2 regions of the Rossellomorea sp. NRS-1567 genome follow, and region 2 is predicted to be linked to the other one. Evidence: riboswitches for the same ligand, from Rfam matches in the RefSeq annotation. Region 2 holds a riboswitch; the other holds the start of a gene.

Region 1 (10,454 bases), 180 kb from region 2:
TTTCTTAAATGAACTGGACATAGAAACATTAGGCAATGAAACAGCCATGGAAATGATTGAAGGCATTTTATTGACAAGCAAAAGCTCAGGGTACGAAAGAGTTCAATTCGAAAACATTAAACAAGAAAGCTGGAATGGATTCAAGTTCAACGAACCCATTGAGACTCCGATCAGCCCGAATAAGAAAACGTTCGAAAATTAGTTATCACAGAAGACTGGAAGCGGGAAAGAAATCCGTTTCCGGTCTTTTTTTATGTTAAGGGGATGTTCGTCTTATGCTTGTCGGGGCTGAACGAGCCGCCTCCGCTTTTGGGTGTCGTCCAGCTCCGGCGGCTAGAGGCTCGAGGTCATAAGCCAGGACTACCAAAAAGGCAAAGAACGTCTTTCCGGTAGTCCCGTCTTATGCTTGTCGCCTCTAATCAAGCCGCATCCGCTTTTGGGTGTATATTTATCTCATACTTAGACAAACTACTCAAAGGAAAATTATCTCATGAGAAATATCTCATTCACTCGTGAATATTGATTGGAGGGTTTACATATAGTGGGAAGTGCATGAAATGATGGTGAGAAGGTAAGAATGGGTTAATAGATGAAAAGGTAGCGGAAGTGAAGCTTCAGTAGGGAAGAAATAAGGTATTGCGTTAAATGGGTAAGGAGGACAAGCATGATTTTGGATTATGTAAGAAGGCTTTTGATCGTATTCTTGTTAGCATTGTGTGTGAGCATTATGTTCTTTACAGGAAAGATAGCGAAAGCAGAGACGAATAAGATCACGGAGGAAACGGTATCCTGGACATTTCCTGTTGAAGGGATGATAACGGATTCGTATGGGACAAGGTCTGGTACTCATAAAGGAATGGACATTGGAGGAGACATCGGCTCACCGGTTTATTCTGTTGCAAAAGGTAAGGTGATTAGATCATACCTATCTCCAAGCTATGGACATGTTGTATTCATAAGGCATGAAAATGGATATGAAACCGTATATGCTCATCTTGAAAGCCGGCTTGTTGAAGAGAATCAAGAAGTGGGTCAAGGTCAACAGCTTGGAAATTTAGGAAATACAGGCAGATCGACAGGAGCTCACCTGCATTTTGAGGTGCACAGGGGTGAATGGACGATTGACAAGGAGAATGCAATCGATCCCTATATGGTATTTGGACAAGGGGAGGTCGGCCAGCTTGTGTTTGCTCAGGAGAGGGATCCTTATCAGGCAGTGGGTGTTTCTGGAACAGCTGAAATCACTCATGATGTAAGCACGAAAGAAGTTCATATTAATGAAAACATGGTATATCATGTCGTACATAAAGGAGAAACCCTCTGGGGGATTTCTCAGCAATACAATATATCTGTAGAGGATATTAAGAGTGCCAATGGGTTAATTGAAACCAATTTGGTAGTGAATCAATCGTTAGCCATTCCTCAATCAGCCGGAAGTGGGTATGTAGTGAAACAAGGGGACACTTTATACTCCATTTCAGTGGCAGAGGGAGTGGATGTGAATGACTTGATGGCTTGGAATGGCCTGGATCTTAAGTCACCAATATATCCTCAACAAGTTTTAAATATCCAATAACGGAAGTGTAAACCTAAGAAGTACCATGTGTAAACAAAAAAATATTTCGAATTCGAACTGTTTTCCTTCACATAATCCCCATCATTATGTATAATGAAAATGTATAAAAAAATAAAGATTCGTCTTCGGGGCAGGGTGAAATTCCCTACCGGCGGTGATGAGACATTTGTCTCTAAGCCCGCGAGCCTTTAGGGGCAGGATTTGGTGCGATTCCAAAGCCGACAGTATAGTCTGGATGGGAGAAGATGAAGGTTTATGCCAGAACGTTTAGAAAAAGGGAAGCTAAACGTTTATTCGGGTATGCCTTATCATTCTCCTAGATACACGTATCTAGGGGTTTTTTAATGCTACCTTTGGCTAGAGCTATCTTCGATTTGAGATGAATCTCCTAAAGGAGAGAGGTTTATGAGAAAAATGAATACACGCATGTTTGTAACGGTTGGTATGTTAAGTGCCATATCCTATGTGTTAATGCTTTTTAACTTCCCGATTCCACCATTTCCAAAGTTTTTAATGGTAGATTTCAGTGATGTACCTGCATTGATTGCGACAGTAACATTAGGTCCTTTGGCAGGAATATTAGTTGAATTATTCAAGAACGTGATTGACTACATCATGACAGGAAGCGATACCGGCGTTCCGATTGGTCATGTTGCAAATTTTATGGCGGGAGTGCTTTTGATTCTTCCGACATATTATATTTATACACGTCTTCAATCTAAAAAAGGGTTGTTGATCGGACTTATCACAGGAACTGTGGTCATGAGTATCAGTATGGGAATTCTTAATTATTTTGTGTTCCTTCCTGCTTATAAATACTTCATGAATTTTGAGCTTCCTGCGGAGATTATCATCACAGGAATTGTTCCTTTCAACATTTTAAAAGGAATTCTTGTAACATCAGTCTTTATCTTACTATTCGTTCGTCTTCAAGGCTGGTTATCAAGACAGACAGCCCTGAACAAAGCGGCATAGTGCAAATATAAATGATCAACCCCTCAATTACATTTGAGGGGTTTTCTAATGTTATCAGCCAAAAAGAAAAAGCTAAGAGGAATTCCCCTTAGCTTCGGAACTACTATTCAAATTTAAGTGAATCTCCATCGAACGGCTCGTCAGCTACTTTAATGGAATCTGTAGGACAACCTTCGAATGCATCAATCATATCATCTTCTAATACGTCAGGAACTTCGACCGTCCCCTGGTTATCGTCTAATGTTACAAATGCAATACCTTCATCATCATAGTCGTAAATATCTGGAGCAGCAGCCCCGCACGCTCCACATGCAATGCATGTATCCTTGTCGACAATCGTATATTTTGGCAAAGAAAAAACCTCCCGGGTAAATAATTCTATATAATTCATCATTATACACAATGTAAGTTTGTGAAAAATCACTTAATGTTTATTTTATAGAGGATTGTATAACTTTTCAATAGTTAGGTTGTTTCTTTTTATTTTTATCCTATATATGAAAAACAAAACATGGTTAAACAACAAATTCATGGTACAATATTTGACAATAACCTACACGTTAAGGAGTAGAGAATTGACCTATCTTAATTATGTGATTTTATATTGCTTCATGCAAATAAATGGAGAAAGATCGATTTACTCTGTTTTTCATATCTTAAAAGGAAAAAAATCTTCCCAGTCGATTCAGGATGCTCACATCTTTTATTTGCAGCCGTTTTTCCTCTCTTTACCTAAGCTTAAGCGAGCGTACTTTAATCAGAAGGTAAAGGAATTAGAGAAATTGGGGTATGTCATTGTCGATGAAAGTGGGAAAGCGATTGTGACCACTGGTGGTACTGATTCTGTAAAAAAAGATTTTCAGGGTGACTCCTTTCCATCAAATATGAATGGTCTCGTCTACGGTGATCAAACGTTTCTGTTTTGGAAAAGATTAAGCCTCCTTGTTCAGGTTCTATCAAACGGGAAACAGCAGGAAACGCTCTATTTTCCTGTACAACGTAACAAAAACATACAAGAGTGGGTAAAGAGCTGTTTACGGGCGACCCCTAATGTTGAAAAATTGTCTTCCGATTTATATAAGGAGATGTATAGCCTGTTGACCAGTCTATCTCAAACCTTAAATCCAGACATTCTCGTTTTCCGCTTAACGGGATACAAGGATTATGGATGGACAGAATTGCAGGTTGCTGAAAAATTGAATATGCATGAAGAAGAATTCCGCTTTCAGTTTCTTAATGTAATTCACGGTATATTATCTGAATTAGAAAGGGAGCCTTCAACTTATCCCTTATTATACTCAATTAGCTTAAAAAGTGATCAGCTGCAAAATCTGACCATTTCAACAAGCAAAACATATGAGTTGTATCAAAGGGGGCATTCAATCGAAGAAATTGCGCGTATACGTGATTTAAAGATAAATACCATTGAAGATCATGTGATTGAACTAATCTTAACTAAGAAAGAATTTGCAATAGATCCGTTCATTTCTCAGGTGGAATATGAGAATGTGCTTTCAGTTATGAAAGACGCTCAAACTAAAAGGCTAAAGCCGATAAAAGAAAAGCTTCCTCATTTATCTTATTTTCAAATCAGAGTAGCGATTGCGAAGGCAGGTGAGAACCGTGAATTTGCAACAAGAGCTTAAAGAAAGATTTGGCTATTCTTCCTTCAGAGAAGGACAGGAGGAAATCATTCAATCCGTTCTAAATCAACGGGATACGGTGGCGATGCTCCCGACAGGAACCGGTAAGTCGCTGTGCTATCAATTACCCGGGTATCTAAAGAAAGGACAAGTGTTAATCGTTTCTCCACTTCTCTCTTTAATGCAGGATCAAGTGGAGCAGATGAAAGTAATGGGTGAAAAACGGGTGATCGCACTGAATTCGTTTTTACCTTATATGGAGAGAAGAGCAGCACTTGAGCAATTAAACGTTTATAAATTTATATTCATATCACCGGAAATGTTAATGAGTCCGACCATCATTCCCTTACTACAATCTTTAAACATTTCTTTATTCGTCATTGATGAAGCACATTGTATATCTCAGTGGGGTCCTGACTTTAGACCTGATTACTTAAAACTGGGGGAGCTTAAAGAGTCGATTGGCAATCCGACAACCTTGGCATTAACGGCGACTGCCACTGATGAAGTGAGGAAAGACATTAAACGAGTGCTCCAAATGGAAGATGCTGTGGAAAAAGTCTATTCAATTGACCGGGAAAATATCGGTCTGTTCGTTGAGAAAGTCACGAATCATAGTGAGAAACTGGATAAGCTTTTAAAGTATCTGACAACATGGGGTGGGCCGGGCATTATCTATTTCTCAAGTAAACGAATGGCAGAAGACGTTTCTTTGTGGCTTGGGGAAAATGGTGTATCAGGTGTTGCTCATTATCATGGGGGAATGGAACAAGAGGATCGGATATTGATTCAACAACAATTTCTATCCAACAAGCTAAGGATCATATGTGCCACTTCTGCATTTGGTATGGGTGTAAACAAAGAAAATATTCGATTTGTCATTCATTTTCATTTCTCTTCAAATATAGAAGCGTTTTTACAAGAAATCGGAAGAGCGGGACGAGATGGAGAAAGCAGTCTGTCTGTCGTGCTATACTCTGAACAAGACCTTTCGATCCCACTGCAGCTTATTCAAAGTGAATTACCTGAGGATGTACAAATACAAAGATATGTTAAGGAAAGCAGACAGAATCAGGCGAAGGAGATAATCGATTTGCTGCAACTGTCGGAGATTCAATATCGGTTTCTTACGTATTATTCAGATGAGCTTACTCAAGGGCAGACACTCAGTCATGATAGATTAATAGAAAAAATGAAACAAATTCGAAACAATCGTTTACAATACAAGAAGGACAAACTGCTCTCCATGATCGAGTGGTTACAGGTTGATTCCTGTAGAAGAGAGAAGCTCCTTCATTATTTTGATGAAGTGCTTCAAAAGGAGAATAGCTACTGTTGTGATCAATGCGGTTATTCCCTTAAGGATTTCAAGTGCCGGCCAACTGACATTCAAGACCCGATTGAAACAAGATGGGAAAAAAGGTTGGAAAAATTATTATTAGGATAAGTGGTATTCATGCAGAAACAAGGGGAAGTCATACAACAACTTTCTAAGAAACAGTTAACTTTTCATTTATATTTCACTCAATTTTTACTATTAACGATTGCCTTGGGATTAGGTGTATTTTTATTTGACACATGGTCGGGTTTTTGGAAACAGTTTTACTTTTCACCGACTATTTTGACCATTGGATTAACAAGCGGTGTGATGATTGTGATCATCGATATCGTATTGATGAAGTATTTACCCAGTAAATACTATGACGATGGTGGGGTGAATGCACGGATATTTACGGATAGAAGCATGGGTGAAATTGCACTGCTTGCATTTTTCATTAGCATTAGTGAAGAAATATTATTTAGAGGCGTGTTGCAATTTCACTTTGGCTTGATCCTATCAAGTATTATATTTGCTCTGATACATTTCAGATACTGGGCTCACTGGTTTTTAATTGTCAATATTGTACTGCTTAGCTTTTGGATCGGTTTCATTTATGAACAAACAGAGAATTTATTGGTAACAATCATCATGCACTTTGTCATCGATTTCTTACTGGGTATGCATATGCGTAAGAAAGGAAGACAAAGAAGTAAAGAAGGGATGTCTCATGAGTAAAGACCCATATCGAGATCAAGCAGCGAAATTAAAGCAAAAGATTGAACGAGTCCCAGAGGAAGCACCAGTCAAAAAAAGAGAGCCTCTTCCAGCCAGAAGTGAAGTGCATAGAGAGAAAAAGAAGAAAAACAAATGGAAAATGAAATATCCATTGATTAGTATGTTGCTCTTATTTTTTATTCTTTTGCCCTTGACGGTTTTTAGCATTTATTCGTATTTCGATAGCAGGGATGGTCCCCTGGTGGTCATGTCAGAAGATGTGGACGATGTGGAAGAAGTTCGCTACGACCAATCCGATAATGAGGATGAGGAGAGCTTTGTAGAGTCTGATTCAAAAGAAGAAGAGTCAGCTGCGAATGACAAAAAAGAAGAATCCTTGATTCAAGATGCTCCCTCAATGACTGGAAAGGAACAACCAGCATCGACTGAACCGGCTTCTCCACCTGCTGAACAAGAATCAATAAAGGAAAGCCCGAAAGAAGAGGTAAAAGATGAACCTGAGGAAGAACAGTCAACATACAAGATCGTGTATCATACGGTCGCACCCCAGGAAACCCTATTCAGGATTGCTATGAAATACTACAATTCCCAATCAGGGGTTGAACGAATTAAGGAATGGAATCATATTCAAAATAATGAAATTCAGACAGGGCAAGTACTGGAAATCCCATTAGATCAATAAAAGGCACTCCCCCAAGGCGATTTGGGGCGGGTGCTATTTTTTTTTACAAAAATTCGCGATAAAATTTACATTCATTTATAAGAAGCATTACAAACTGTAAATATAATGGAGGTGACAGCACTAAAAGAGAAGGAGTTGGTTTCATGGACAGAATGCTTACGCGCTTTCAAAAAGTAGATGACTTTTTATTTTACAGAATCAATGGAAGCAAACAGCTGTATCGTTCATTCTTCGGCTATGTGACTCATTTGGGAGGAGCGAGGTTTACTGTAGCCTCCGTCCTGATTCTGTTCTTCTTGAGTCAATATTATCCACAGATGCAACGAACCGTAATGGCCGCCATGATAACGTTATGTATCAGTCATGTTATTATGTCGATCACCAAGAGGTTGGTTAAACGAATCCGACCTTATCTAACTTTACCCGATGCAAGGATACACGGTTATGAATTTAAAGATCATTCATTTCCATCTGGTCATTCCACCGCTATCTTTTCCATATCGATTCCATTTATGATTCAGTATCCAACCACGATGCTTATCCTATTTCCTATAAGTTGGTTAGTGGGGTATTCCAGAGTGATTCTCGGAGTCCATTATCCTTCAGATGTATTGGCAGGGGCATTTCTTGCATTTGCTACGACTTTAATGGTCCTTTTGTTTTTAGGATAATCGTATAGATTTTACGAATTATAAGTTAATCATTAAGGGGGAAGAGTACATGCGAGTGGCATTGTTTTCGGATACTTATTATCCTCAAGTGAACGGAGTCGCAAGAACGTTAAAAAGATTGACGGATCACTATGAGAAACGGGGAATTGAGTATAAGGTCTTTGTTCCTGATATTCAAGAGAAAAAAGAATCCTATCCAAATGTACATTCCTTCACAAGTTTTCCTTTTTTCTTTTATCCTGAATGCAGAACAGCTATTGCCAACCCGAAAACGATTGAAAAGCAGTTGAAAGATTTTTCACCTACACTGATTCATGTAACCACACCTCTTACAATGGGACTTTATGGGGTCCGCGGTGCTAAGAAAATGAATATACCCTTGGTTGCTTCTTACCACACCCATTTCGACCTGTATTTGAACTATTACAAAATGATGTGGGTGGCACCATTATTATGGAAGTACATGAAGTGGTTTTATTTACATGCAGATCGGATTTTTGTCCCCTCAATGGAAACGAAACTTCACTTAGAAAACCAGGGTTTTACCGACTTATCCATATGGAGCAGGGGAGTCGATTGTCAAACCTATTCTCCGGAAAAGCGCAGTCCTGAACTAAGGGGGAAATTTAATAAAAACAAGAAATACACTCTTCTTTATGTGGGACGTTTAGCTCCTGAAAAGGACTTGGACACACTCGAAAAGACGATTAAACACCTTCCCCAAGCATTAAAAGATCAAGTTCAATGGGTTATCGTGGGCGATGGACCAATGAGGAATGAGCTTATGGAAAAAACCAAACAAGAAGACGTACTCTTTACGGGTTATGTAACAGGAAACGAATTAGCGGAAGTGTATGCATCCTCTGATCTATTCGTCTTCCCATCTGCTTCAGAAACGTTTGGAAATGTAGTGTTAGAAGCATTTGCCTCCGGTTTGCCAGCGGTAGTGGCTGATAAAGGCGGTGTGACGAACATCGTAGAGCATAACCAAACCGGAAGGATGGCGAAAGCTCATCAATATCCTTCGTTTATTCATCATATTGAAGAGATATTGAATGAAAATCTCCTAAATGAAATGAAAAGAAATGCTCTTCTAATGGCTGAAAAACAATCCTGGGATTGCATCTTTGATCAACTCATAACGGAATTTCATGAAGTTAGCTTTTTTCGCAATCGGAATCAGATGTCAGGGTGAAGAAACCTTAACCCGCTTTCCTGATGTTTGTAAAGGATCTGAAAAAGGTCCTTTTTTTATACTACTATTCTAACTTTATGGACAAGTTCATAAACTATAAGGGAAGGAAAGGAGAGGGTGGGAATGAATTTTGGAGAATGGACAGATCAAGCCACTGGACAGATGCTACATAATTTAATAGACAAAAAACAAAAATTTGATAAAGCCAAAGCGTTACACCTATATACCTTATGGGCAACAATGTTTGCTTCCTTCTTTTTTCTCTATTATGTGACGAAATTTGTGCTTGGACCATATTCTTATTCGTTTGCAGCGGTGTTTTCTGTATTTGTATCCAGCTCTTTTCATCTATTTATCACAATGCTTCTTGTCGGGCTTTTCGGTGCTACAAGAATCTTATATGAGAAAAAGGAGAAAAAGGAAAAAGAATATCATGCATTAAGGTGTGAGGTCATCGATCGTAGTAAGGATTTATGGAAAGAAGAAGCGTGGAAAAAAAGGCATCATGTGTATGAAAAAATGAAAAAAGAATGGGATATTAATTTATTTCATGGAAGTAAATGAGAGTAAACGTAAGCACTAAAAAACGGGCCCGTATTTATAAAATAGTAAAAAGAATAGGCCCATTCCTTTTTTTCGAAGAAATGAGCCAAGCTTCCATGCATTAAAAGAATACCTTTTTATCTCTTTCATCCTTAAGTATTTCGACTGCTTCACGAAAACGTTGGGAGTGGACGATTTCACGCTCCCTTAAAAACCGCAAACCATCATTCAGATCAGGATCGTCACTCATATTGATGATCCACTGATAGGTAGCCCTTGCTTTCTCTTCAGCCGCTATATCCTCATATAAATCAGCAATCGGATCACCTTTAGCCGCTATATACGCTGTAGTAAACGGCACACCCGCAGCATTGTGATAGAAAATCGCTCCATCATGATTAACATAATGAGGGTCAAGTCCAGCGTCCTTCATCTGCTGGGGAGTTGCATCTTTAATTAATTTATAAACCATTGTCGCGATCATTTCCAAGTGAGCAAACTCTTCCGTGCCGATATCCGTTAACAATCCGATGACTTTGTCAGGGATGGTATAGCGTTGATTGAGATATCTTAGGGCAGCGGCAAGTTCTCCATCAGCTCCTCCGTATTGTTCAATCAGAAATTTTGCCAGTTTAGGATTGCATGTACTTACTCTGACCGGATATTGAAGTTTTTTCTCGTACACCCACATTGTCATGCACCTCCTAAAATATTAAACTTGCCATGGCCATGGAGCATCCTTCCAATCCCATGGGTAATTGGAGTAGCTATATCCAAAGTTTGTCAAAGGACCAAATTCCTTTTCGAATTTCTTCTTAATCTGTTTTCGCGTTTTGATATACATATTATATTGAGAGATTGCATCATAATCTTCAGGGTGTGTATCAAGGTAAAGGGTAAGGTCAAGGATCACGAAATCTACGGCTTGTAATTCTTCCAGCACTTCATAATAATGGGTGGGAAGCTGTTTCATGTCAGTCTATTCTCCCTTCATCTTTTCATAGGGGCTATAGTAGGGATCATAAAACACTTTCCATAGAGTACCTTTTTGTAACGCTTCTTTTGGTGAATATTGCTCAAGGTTGGGAGGTTGGAACCCCAAGTAAAGATTAG
Region 2 (10,454 bases):
GTCTTCCAGAACGCGGCCCGCTGTTATCGTCAGTTCCATGGATGAGGAGGATTTTTTCATGCGTTCAATTGATCCTATTTCTTCAATGATTCCAGTAAACATCCATTTCTCCCCCTTTCAAATTAAAAAAGATTAACTCATAGGTAAAGCAACCATCTTAATGTCCTTTCCTACTCGTTCAAGACTTTTAATCTCCATTTCCAGACCTTCTGCAATGGTCGGGAAACCTTCCCCTCCAAAACTTGTGAAGGCAGAGCTTCCGCCTACAAGCTTAGGTGACATGTACATAATCAATTCCTGAAAGGCTTTTTCCTTTAAAAAGGAAGAATGAATAGTAGATCCACCTTCTACATAAAGGGATCCGATATTCCGGGCACCCAGTTCTTTTAATACTGTGTGAATGTCCATCCTTTCTTCTGAAAGGGTGATGATTTCACAGCCTGATTCCATATATGGCCGCTTCTGTTCTTCATTGACAGAACTGCCCGTGAAGATGAGCGTCCTGCTTTCCGAGTCTCTCACTACATGAGAGTGGAGAGGTGTTCGTAAATAGGTATCTAATATGATTCGAATGGGGTTTTTTCCACCTTGGGGCAAACGGGTGGTAAGGTGTGGGTTATCCTGAATGACGGTATTGACTCCTACTAATATCGCGTCATGCCGGTGACGATCATAGTGGACATCTGTGCGTGAAGCTTCTGACGTAATCCATTTGCTATCTCCTGAAGCTGAAGCTGTTTTCCCGTCTAATGTGACAGCTGTCTTAAGGGTTACAAAAGGTGTGCCGTATTGAATGAAATGGAAAAAATGCTTGTTTAGTTCGAGTGCTTCTTCTTCAAGCTCCCCGACCATTACTTCTATGCCTGCATCCTTCAACTGTTGAATTCCTCTTCCCGCAACAAGGGGATTTGGATCAGTGCTGGCAATATGGACCCGCCTCACTCCGCTTGAAATCAGCAGCTTTGAACAGGGAGGTGTTTTCCCGTAATGAGAGCATGGTTCCAGCGTCACATAGACGTCACTCCCCTGTGCTTTGTCTCCTGCCATCTTTATGGCATGAACCTCTGCGTGACCTTCTCCTGCTTTGAGGTGCGCACCCATCCCAACGACTTCTCCATTTTTCACCACGACCGCTCCTACGGCAGGATTGGGCGATGTTTGACCTTGGGTGGTCTTTGCCATTGAGAGGGCAAGCTTCATATATGGTGAATCCTTCAAACGTTTTACCTCCCTTCATTTATCACTATTATTCTAAAATAAATAAACCCCAAGTAAGTTTTTACTTGGGGGAAGTTGGCATGACTGAATAAAGTATTCACATGATTTCTTTTTTGGGAAACAAAATCCCCGTAAAAAAGGTAGACTTCTCGCGTCTAGATCAAGTAAATACTGCCGTTCCTTCTCCCATCCAGACTTTCACTGTCGGCTTTGGAATTTCACCAAATCCACCGTCTAATTTTCATTAGCCGGGTCACGGACTAAGAGCATGCGCTCATCACCGCCGGTAGGGAATTTCACCCTGCCCCGAAGGAAACCTATTCGATTATCATTATTCTATCATAGTTTCATAAATGAAATCATGTAAGGAGCTCTAAAATTTTATTTTTGTACTAATTTTTTGAATACTATATCGCAAACACCTCTCTGATCCCGACTGCAACCATAAATCAGATGCACAGGATGAGTGACAAGGATTAAAAAATGCCTCTACTTAATAGAAGCATCCTTCACATACTATGCTAATTGCTTTCTGCATTCTTCCGCACATTCAAAACAGGCTTTAGCGCAGTCCTTACAATGCTGTTGATCATGAGAATTACATTCTGTTCCACACGCATCACAGATTTCTGCGCAAAGGACCAGAATTTGTTGAACAAATTTACTGCTTCGCTGCATGGCATTAATGGCATAGGAACAAATATCAGCACATTCCCGGTCCAGTTCAATGCACATCATCATCGCTTTTTCTTCCTTAAGGGATGCATGATAACATACATTACATGCTTCCAGACATCGTTGCAAAGCCGTTAAACATGGTTTGTAATCAGCATTCATCATCTCACCTCCACAAATGTTCCTTTTTAGCGTACCCAAATAAAAAAAAAGGATTACTATGCGGTAAGAAAATAATCACTGTCTACATACCAAAGGAAAATAAGAAGCCAATCCAGTTCCTCGCTATATGTTTCATAAAAAGAAACATAACTATGGTGATAGTCAAAGAGCTTTTGAACACTTTGAGGAAGATATCCTTTTTGTAAGGATAAATAATTTTTTTTATTATAATTCAAGATCCATCGTTTGTTTCCTTTATAAATGACAATCGTGTCACCTTCATCACTGCGCCATTCAATAGCAGTAGAGCTCTGGTATTTCAAGTGAAAAACCCTTCCTGCTCCGCCCATATCGATTTTCATGGATCTGCTCCATTTTAAGAATGGCAGCGGGTGCTTATGTTTTCGGTGAAGCATATAGTGTTTTGGGTTATTGATCAAGGACGTTCTTTGAATGAAGTATTCTGACCATCCATTCGTTTTTAAGTAATAGGAACCTTCTTTCGTATGAACTCCGACTAATGAATGCCGGGATACAGGTATTGTTTCATAAAATAATCGGGTCGCTTTCTTTAGCTCCTTCTTCATACTAAAACTGAGATATAGATTTGAACACGCAGGTATAAAGATTAACAGGGGAAAATAATATAACTGTCGGGTTACAATCAGCATTCCTACACCTATGAGAAAATACATGATACTTCGATAAAGCAACGTATATTGTTCATTTTTGTAGATTTGGTAGAGGTTCATGAAATGCTCGTCCTTTCAAGGAATCTCTATCATATGTATGTAGAAACCCCTTAAATAGACCATTCAAATAGAAAAAACCAACGCTTGCAGCACCCTCTAAAAGAGAAGAGAAGACTTTCTGTCATAGGTTGGCTTATATGTTATGACTGCACTGGAGTGGCTGAGGGATTCCATTCCATTATTTTTTTATCTTTAGCCTCTGCATCATGATAGCCTTGCCAGTACAATTCGTCCAGCTTTTGTGGATTTTTTTCAATACGGCTTACTTTTAATGGATGTTGAGGTTGAATGATCAGGACATCCCCATTCTGTTCTCGCGTTTCTAATTCCTTAATTGTTTGATTGTAACGCAAGTACCGGTTAAACATCGTCTTATGTAATTCAGGATATTGAGGATACTTTCTTTTCACAAAGAAAGAAAATCGTGAGGGCTTTTTATAATAGCCCTTGTTTCTAGTTAGAATAACTACATTTTTCTTAAACCCGTCCTGCTCAGCTTTTTCGATGGGAACAGGGTCACTTATTCCTCCATCGAGAAGATGACGGGATTCAAATTCAACGATCGGAGCGACGAATGGCAGGGAACTTGACGCACGGATAATCGTAAGAAGCTCCTCCCCATATTCTCTTCTTGAGAAATACGCCGGTTTTCCTGTATGACAATCTGTGGTTCCGACAATAAATTCCGTTGAATTAGAGTGAAAAGCTTCATAATCGAAAGGGACAAGCTTATTTGGAATTTCATCAAACACATAATCCATTCCAAATAACTCTCCTGTCTTCCAATAGTTTCGCCAAGATAAATATTTCGGATCACGGATAAAGTCTACATTCACCTTTTTATTGCGTCCATTTTGCTTAGATAAATAGGATGCTGCATTACATGCACCCGCAGATACTCCGACAACATAAGGAAATTCAATGCCTCTTTCCAGGAAGTATTCCAATGCTCCCGCCGTGTATATCCCTCTCATTCCTCCACCTTCGAGAACGAGTCCTGTGTTTTCAATCATCATCTTCTTGTCTACCTCCCTAATGATGCAAGAATATTCGTCACCGGTATCGAATAAACGACTTAATTTTCCCACAAAATAGTATGAATGTGTACTAACTTGCTCACTGATCAAGCCACTGATTGATTTCATTCTTGATGATTCCGTCTTGGTATCTCACTCATCATTCTCCACAGGAATAAGCTTAGCGTTACACTTTTTTTCATAGAATTCGATCGGTCCAGCTTCTTTTAATACAGCGTACATATACCCTTTTTCTTCCATGCACTGTAATGCATGATAAAGGAGTCCTTTTCCCACTCCTTTATGACGAGTGACTGGGAGCACCCCCATCGGCCCGTAAATCCCTTTTTTATTTTTATACACATCAAAGGCTGCAAATCCAATTAATTCACCTTTTTCTTCCGCTTTGATAATCGGGATGAATTCCTCGGATGATTGAAAGGCCTGTAACAACGTTTTTGACCATGATCCTCCAAAATGCTCCTCAACCCATACCAATAGTTCTTTTTCATCTTCAGCCTGGACAGGTCTGATTTGGAATTCAGGGTCCACTTCATATCTCCAATCTTTGTTCAATAAATAAACCGTCAAATCCCGGGCTGTAGTAACAGATCGGATAATCTTTTCATGAGGTATAGCATTAAGTTCTTTTTGCAGTCGAGGGTGTTCTGGTAGATGGGCGTAAAACGCTTTAATAATATGACCTTCGTTTAAAAACGTTTGATTGTATCTTTTCATGACTTCAATCGATGTGTTCCATACCTTTCTTGCGTGGGTTGATAATGGAATGGAAAAGCGATCCATTCGTTCTGTATACGAAGGCTCCGAAGGAATGGTTTTAAATATGTTTTCTATCTGTTCCATATAGGGTTCCAAAAGGTGATACATCTCCCTTAGAGTACCTTCTTTTACGTGAGCGGCTCCTAAATATAGATCCATGCTTTGAATACTTGCATGATGATTCCTTTCGGCAATCATATGAGCGTTTTGAATCAATTTGTTTACTTTATGGGTGTATTGAAGTTCTATCATGCAGCCTCCTCCCTTCTATTACCATTATTCGACATAAAGTAAGGTAATCCTTTTACTTTAATTGAGGTCCGTCCCACTAAATATAGAGCTGACTTGGTCAGATCAAATCTTTTTTCTTATAGAGTGGTGGTGCTATGAGCAAGATGGCCAGGCAAAGGATGGTAGTAAGGATAATGGTCCCTGTGAGGTGATCCGGCCACGTGTTGTGAAGGATGACTTCATTTACATAGTTGGTTAGCTGACTTGGGGACCACTTTAAGGTTCTGGTCATGAACCCTGACACAAAGGTTAATAATATGGTGATCCCGATCGCAAAGAATGCTGCCAGTCCCGACGTTTTTACTAAACTACTAAAGAAAACGACCATAGTTAAGATAAAGGTAAGCCACAAGCCATAAACGAGGAATCCCTGCACGAATGCCGTAAAATCAATTCCGTTAAATAATACCTGAATATAATACCAACCCGATAGCATCCCAAGGCCATAGGAGACCCACAACAGAACAAATGCAGCCATCCATTTGGAATAAATATAAGCTGCATATGAGACGGGCTTCACCAATACCATTACAGCATTTCCGCTCTTTCTCTCTCCCGCAATCATTCCCATGAATCCTAATACAATGATGAGGACGCCAAAGGTATTAAACTGACTGATGGTCGACAATAATACTTCTTCAGATGAGGGCGTTGGAATGCTGATGACCGTTCCTTCCGGCAGATCTCCTACTGATTGAATAATGTCTGGTAAATAAAAGGCCGTCAATGGTTCCGTTAACCCAAATAAAATGAATACGATGGGCATCCAAATCAATTTATAATTTCGTGTTAGTTCCAGCATTTCTTTTCTGAATAAAATCCAGCATATTTTCATACTTTGATCACCTCCATGAATAGTTCTTCAAGGCTCTGTTCACTTGTTTCCAATCTTGTTACTCCCCAATGCTTTTCTGAGATCATTGAAAAGATTCTCGCTCTATCCCTCTCCAGTTCACTTACTTCGAAAGAGAGTCGATTTCCTTCTGCTACAAGATGATGAACCCAATCTTTTTGCAGCAGATACGGTTTATACTTTTCGCTATCTTCGTTAAAGTACAGGTTCAATCTCGGTGTCTGGTGCCTTTCCTTTACTTCTAAAAGAGGCCCTTCTTCAATCAGGACTCCACCGTGCAAGAACAACACGTCCTCACAAACCTGTTCTGCATCATTTAAAATATGTGTAGAAAAAAGGATCGTCGTTTCCTTTTTCAACTTTTTTAACAGCTCCAGCACTTCTCTTCTCCCGAAAGGATCTAAGGCAGATACAGGTTCATCAAGGATTAATAGCTTCGGCTGATGAATAAGAGCCTGAGCTATCCCTAATCGCTGCTTCATTCCACCCGAATACTGACCAATTCTTCGATTTTTTCCTTCCAGCAAACCGACTAACTCTAAAAGTTCTTCACATCGATTTTGGGATGTTTTCCTGGTTAATCCTGCGATTTCACCGGAAAAGGTGAGAAATTCTTTTCCTGACATCCATTCAAAAAAGGAAGGATATTGGGGCAGATAGCCTATCAATTGCCGTATATCTTTAGAGGAATCGCTTGTTGAAATTGATCCATTAGTAGGTGTAATCAACCCTGCAAGCATATTTAAGGTAGTGGTTTTCCCTGCACCATTCGGACCCAGCAGAGCTGTGCAACGACCTTGTTTTAATTGAAAGGAAAGGTTTTTTACGGCAAGCTTTTCCCTATACTTCTTTTCTAAAGAAGATACTTCTAATACGTTCATCCATCATGTCTCCTTCCAAAAATGAAATACACAACCGGCCCAATGATATTGATAAACAGTATAATGAGAACCCATAGCCATTTAGGCCCATTCGTTGCTTTAATCCGGATCAAATCAATCACTGCAACCACCATGAGTATGAGTTGAATAAGGATAACAGGAGCAACAAGCCCCCAATTTATTGACTGAAATGCTTCTTGTAATTCGTTCATCTCGAATCCTCCTTTTGTTTTTCAAATATAAGACGGAGGAAAATGAAAATCGTTCATTATTCTTTTTAAAAAGTTTCTGAAACAATAAAAAGCACTGAGCCCCATTCAATGAGGTTCAGTGCTTCATTAATGCTGATATAAGGAATACAGCTTAGTCACCTCCGTTTTAACGGTGTCCACTAGAGAAGGAGGAGATATGACTCTCGCCTGGCTTCCAAAATTTAAGATCCAGTTCACCAGGCCACTACTGACACGGGCTTTTGTGGTTAGAATAAAATGGTCTTCACCATCTCTTTGAATGTCTACATCCTTTCCGAACTTATCGATGATCACATTGATGAGATGGTTTTGAAACGAAACTTTGATCCATTCTTCATCACCTGCAAACATATGAAAAGTGGATTGCACATACATAGATACATCAAAGGGTTCGTATGGAAAGGTTTCAGAAAGGGAGTCTACATTCCTTAATCGATCAACCCGGTAGTGGCGGATTTCGTCTGCTTCAAAATTATAGGCAATGAGATAGTAGAAATCACTTGCCCATGCAAGGGCATAGGGCTTCACTTTATAGAGCTTTCCGTCATGGCTCAAGTTAAACTGTTTCATCACATCGTATCGACCATATTGGAACGTAATCATTTTACGCTCTGCTATTGCTTCATGAATATCATGGATAGCGAGACGAATATAGGGACTTTCATTTTTAATGGAGGAATCGATTTGAATTTCATTATGCAGTTTTTTGCCTTGATGAAGACTTGTGAGACGCTTTATTTTTCCAGTCAGCTGTCTCGTTTCCTTCTTTGATATAAATTTGGCCGAAACGACTGCATCGATGAGCATGCGAAGTTCATATAGCTCGAACAGGCGATACTGATGACTATAATATTTAGGTAGCCCTTCTTTTTCCTGGTTTATGGTGACATCGAAATTATTTCTGATAAGATGCTCAAGGTCATCTTTTAATGAATTCTTGTTTAATTTCACGTCCGGGCCAAACATCTGCTTAAAACGAAGAATAATATCATCCAAACTCAACTCATGATCCTCATCCGTTTCTTCACTCAAAATACCCATCAACCTAAGCACTCTCTCTTTATTATCCACCCTCGTCATATTGATATGCTCCTTTCGGGGACAAACCTATTCTTCTAAACGAAAAGACATTTTTATAAAACTATCAATATTGAGATATTTTTGTCAATACTTTATTTCTAAAATGCATTTTTATGAAGGTACTTTTAGAAGATTGATATTTTATATAAGGTCTGCTTGGGCTCTGTCCATTAGTAAGTGCTGGATGGTGAGGGGAACTGCTTCGCTTTCCGCGGACGCTCGGCTAAGCCTCCTCAGCTTCGCTTCCGGGGTCTCGGCACGCCCGTACTTCCGCAGGAGTCTACGCAGTTCCCCTCACCATCTACAAGAAAATTCCGTGACAGAGCTTAATAGTGACAAAATCAATCTATAGAAAACGGACTACTCTTCTCTCCTTTAGAAGTTATTTAACGTGGGAGCATTATTTGGTTCATTTGAAAGATCGTTCAATGATCCACCGATTTATGAGTTAACATAAAATTTTCTTTTACTCCTTTATGGATAGTTTGTTTTAGAAAATCAAATGCTCAACCTATCTCCAATAGGAGCTTTTTTGAGTTTGTCTATATGTAATTATAGGCAGTAAGAATGTAGTAGCACAGAGTGGATTGTAGCGGAAGGCACTTGACTCCTGCGGGAGATAGAGGAAAAGTCGAGACCCCACAGACGGAACGTCGAGGAGGCTCGACTTCCTCCCCGCGGAAAGCAAGTGCCTGGAGCGGAAAGGAACGGACCATGTTTTCTCATTATCACTCCTTTAAAGGAAGGATTTACTTTTATTGAAACCTGTGCAATATCAGTGGGAGAGATTACGAAATGGCGACGAGGATGCCCACCTGCCTTACTTTCTCAGTGTAAAGACCACCAAAGTTAAAGGAAAGAACCTTAATAAAACAGAAAAAAAGAACCCGTGAATGCTCATGGGTTCCCAGCTGCTATTTAAGTAATCGAAAGACTGTCGGAATTCTATAATGCTCACCCTCATAGGCTCTGATCGCTCCTAATATCGTAAAGATCAAGGCCAGGACCCCCACGACAGGAGCCAGAACAAATCCGATCAGCACCACCATCAAAATGGTGCTTACCAAACCATAAACGGCATATGAAATGAGAAAGTTGAAGTATTCCTTTCCATGAAAGTCCACAAACTCCGATTCATCCTTCTTGATAAGCCAGATGATCAATGGTCCAATGAATGCTGTGAAGAAGCTTAATATATAAATAAGAGCAGCCATCATTCTTTCATCTTTTGTCGGCATATTAAAATTCCTCCTTTTCACCGCTCACCCTAAATTAGAGTAAACAGTCAGTTTGATTCTATCCTCCTCTATATTTACGTGCATTCAGTCAGAAAGTTTCATCTTATCACTTATTTTTTTAAACCCTTAAAGAGAAATTCATCAAACTTCAGGACAGTCCTCATGAAACGTGATGGGATGGAATATATGTTAAAAAGAGGAGTTTGTCCTTAGAGGACTTGCAGAAAGGTAGTGGTGGATTTGAATAAATTTGAAGCCTTTATTCTGGGAATCATCCAAGGTTTAACTGAGTTCCTTCCAATCTCAAGCACAGGTCACCTTTATCTGGGGAGGCTTAGCTTTGGCTTGGAGGAAGCTGGACTTTTCTTGGATACAATGCTTCATATCGGAACATTGATCGCTGTTCTCGTTGTATATCAAAAGGAACTTCTCTACATGCTGAGGCACCCCTTTAGTAAATTATCGTGGATTCTCATCATTGGAACGATCCCGGCTGTAATCGTTGGTTTTTTGTTCGAGGATTTCTTCGACTCAATCTCAAAGTCGGGTACCACCATCGGATGGGAGTTTCTTGCAACGGGATGTATTATGTATGTTGCAGATGGAGTGAAAAATGGCTATAAAAAATTGGATGATCTTTCTTACACAGATGCAGTGGTGATCGGAAGCTTTCAGGCAGCAGCCATATTCCCGGCATTATCAAGGTCAGGCCTAACCATTGCGGCAGGTTTGTTCAGGAAACTGGACAGGGAAACGGCGGCTTATTTTTCCTTTCTCCTCTCTACCCCTGCCATACTCGGAGGGATCGTGCTTCAAGGAAAGGAAATGATAGGAGGAACTGTTGAAGCGATTTCTTTTTCAAGTTTAGCCATCGGAACAGTAAGTGCCGCAGTGTTCGGATACTTCGCCATCCTTACGATGGTAAATTTCTTGAAAAAGCACTCGCTGAAAATTTTCTCTTACTACGTGTGGGCGTTAGGGCTCTTGATTCTCTTTCTCCAATATTCAGGAATCATGTAGGAGGAACTCGATGAACCATGAAACGATTGTACACATCCTGACACAATTAACTGATTGGGGTTACACAGGAATCGCACTTGCACTCATGATAGAAGTGATTCCAAGCGAGCTTGTATTAAGCTATGCAGGCTTTATGGTGAATGCCGGTAAGATAACCTTCATTGGAGCTTTCCTTAGCGGGGTCATCGGAGGCACAATTGCACAACTATTTCTCTATTGGCTTGGCTATTATGGTGG

What was found. Region 2 has a riboswitch for FMN ahead of ribD (bifunctional diaminohydroxyphosphoribosylaminopyrimidine deaminase/5-amino-6-(5-phosphoribosylamino)uracil reductase RibD). Riboswitches for the same ligand answer to the same signal wherever they lie in the genome.
Region 1: another riboswitch for FMN. It lies ahead of ACIFOD_RS13555 (ECF transporter S component); the one in region 2 lies ahead of ribD (bifunctional diaminohydroxyphosphoribosylaminopyrimidine deaminase/5-amino-6-(5-phosphoribosylamino)uracil reductase RibD).

What each region holds. Positions count from the first base shown of each region.
Region 1 is NZ_JBITPL010000018.1:30,167-40,620, forward strand. Features, by position in the region: gene ACIFOD_RS13545 (hypothetical protein) at 1-202, shown strand, start outside; gene ACIFOD_RS13550 (peptidoglycan DD-metalloendopeptidase family protein) at 665-1,576, shown strand; FMN riboswitch at 1,694-1,827, shown strand; gene ACIFOD_RS13555 (ECF transporter S component) at 1,982-2,551, shown strand; gene ACIFOD_RS13560 (ferredoxin) at 2,655-2,903, opposite strand; gene ACIFOD_RS13565 (helix-turn-helix domain-containing protein) at 3,127-4,197, shown strand; gene ACIFOD_RS13570 (RecQ family ATP-dependent DNA helicase) at 4,175-5,641, shown strand; gene ACIFOD_RS13575 (CPBP family intramembrane glutamic endopeptidase) at 5,651-6,250, shown strand; gene ACIFOD_RS13580 (LysM peptidoglycan-binding domain-containing protein) at 6,243-6,932, shown strand; gene ACIFOD_RS13585 (phosphatase PAP2 family protein) at 7,076-7,603, shown strand; gene ACIFOD_RS13590 (glycosyltransferase family 4 protein) at 7,653-8,798, shown strand; gene ACIFOD_RS13595 (DUF2663 family protein) at 8,922-9,362, shown strand; gene ACIFOD_RS13600 (manganese catalase family protein) at 9,463-10,032, opposite strand; gene ACIFOD_RS13605 (spore coat protein CotJB) at 10,054-10,314, opposite strand; gene ACIFOD_RS13610 (spore coat associated protein CotJA) at 10,321-10,454, opposite strand, start outside.
Region 2 is NZ_JBITPL010000018.1:208,182-218,635, reverse strand. Features, by position in the region: gene ribE (riboflavin synthase) at 1-102, opposite strand, end outside; gene ribD (bifunctional diaminohydroxyphosphoribosylaminopyrimidine deaminase/5-amino-6-(5-phosphoribosylamino)uracil reductase RibD) at 133-1,200, opposite strand; FMN riboswitch at 1,393-1,536, opposite strand; gene ACIFOD_RS14615 (four-helix bundle copper-binding protein) at 1,735-2,055, opposite strand; gene ACIFOD_RS14610 (hypothetical protein) at 2,112-2,807, opposite strand; gene ACIFOD_RS14605 (patatin-like phospholipase family protein) at 2,948-3,820, opposite strand; gene ACIFOD_RS14600 (GNAT family N-acetyltransferase) at 3,977-4,855, opposite strand; gene ACIFOD_RS14595 (ABC transporter permease) at 4,953-5,729, opposite strand; gene ACIFOD_RS14590 (ATP-binding cassette domain-containing protein) at 5,726-6,628, opposite strand; gene ACIFOD_RS14585 (PLD nuclease N-terminal domain-containing protein) at 6,625-6,840, opposite strand; gene ACIFOD_RS14580 (helix-turn-helix transcriptional regulator) at 6,967-7,959, opposite strand; gene ACIFOD_RS14575 (DUF4870 domain-containing protein) at 8,874-9,197, opposite strand; gene ACIFOD_RS14570 (undecaprenyl-diphosphate phosphatase) at 9,438-10,217, shown strand; gene ACIFOD_RS14565 (DedA family protein) at 10,228-10,454, shown strand, end outside.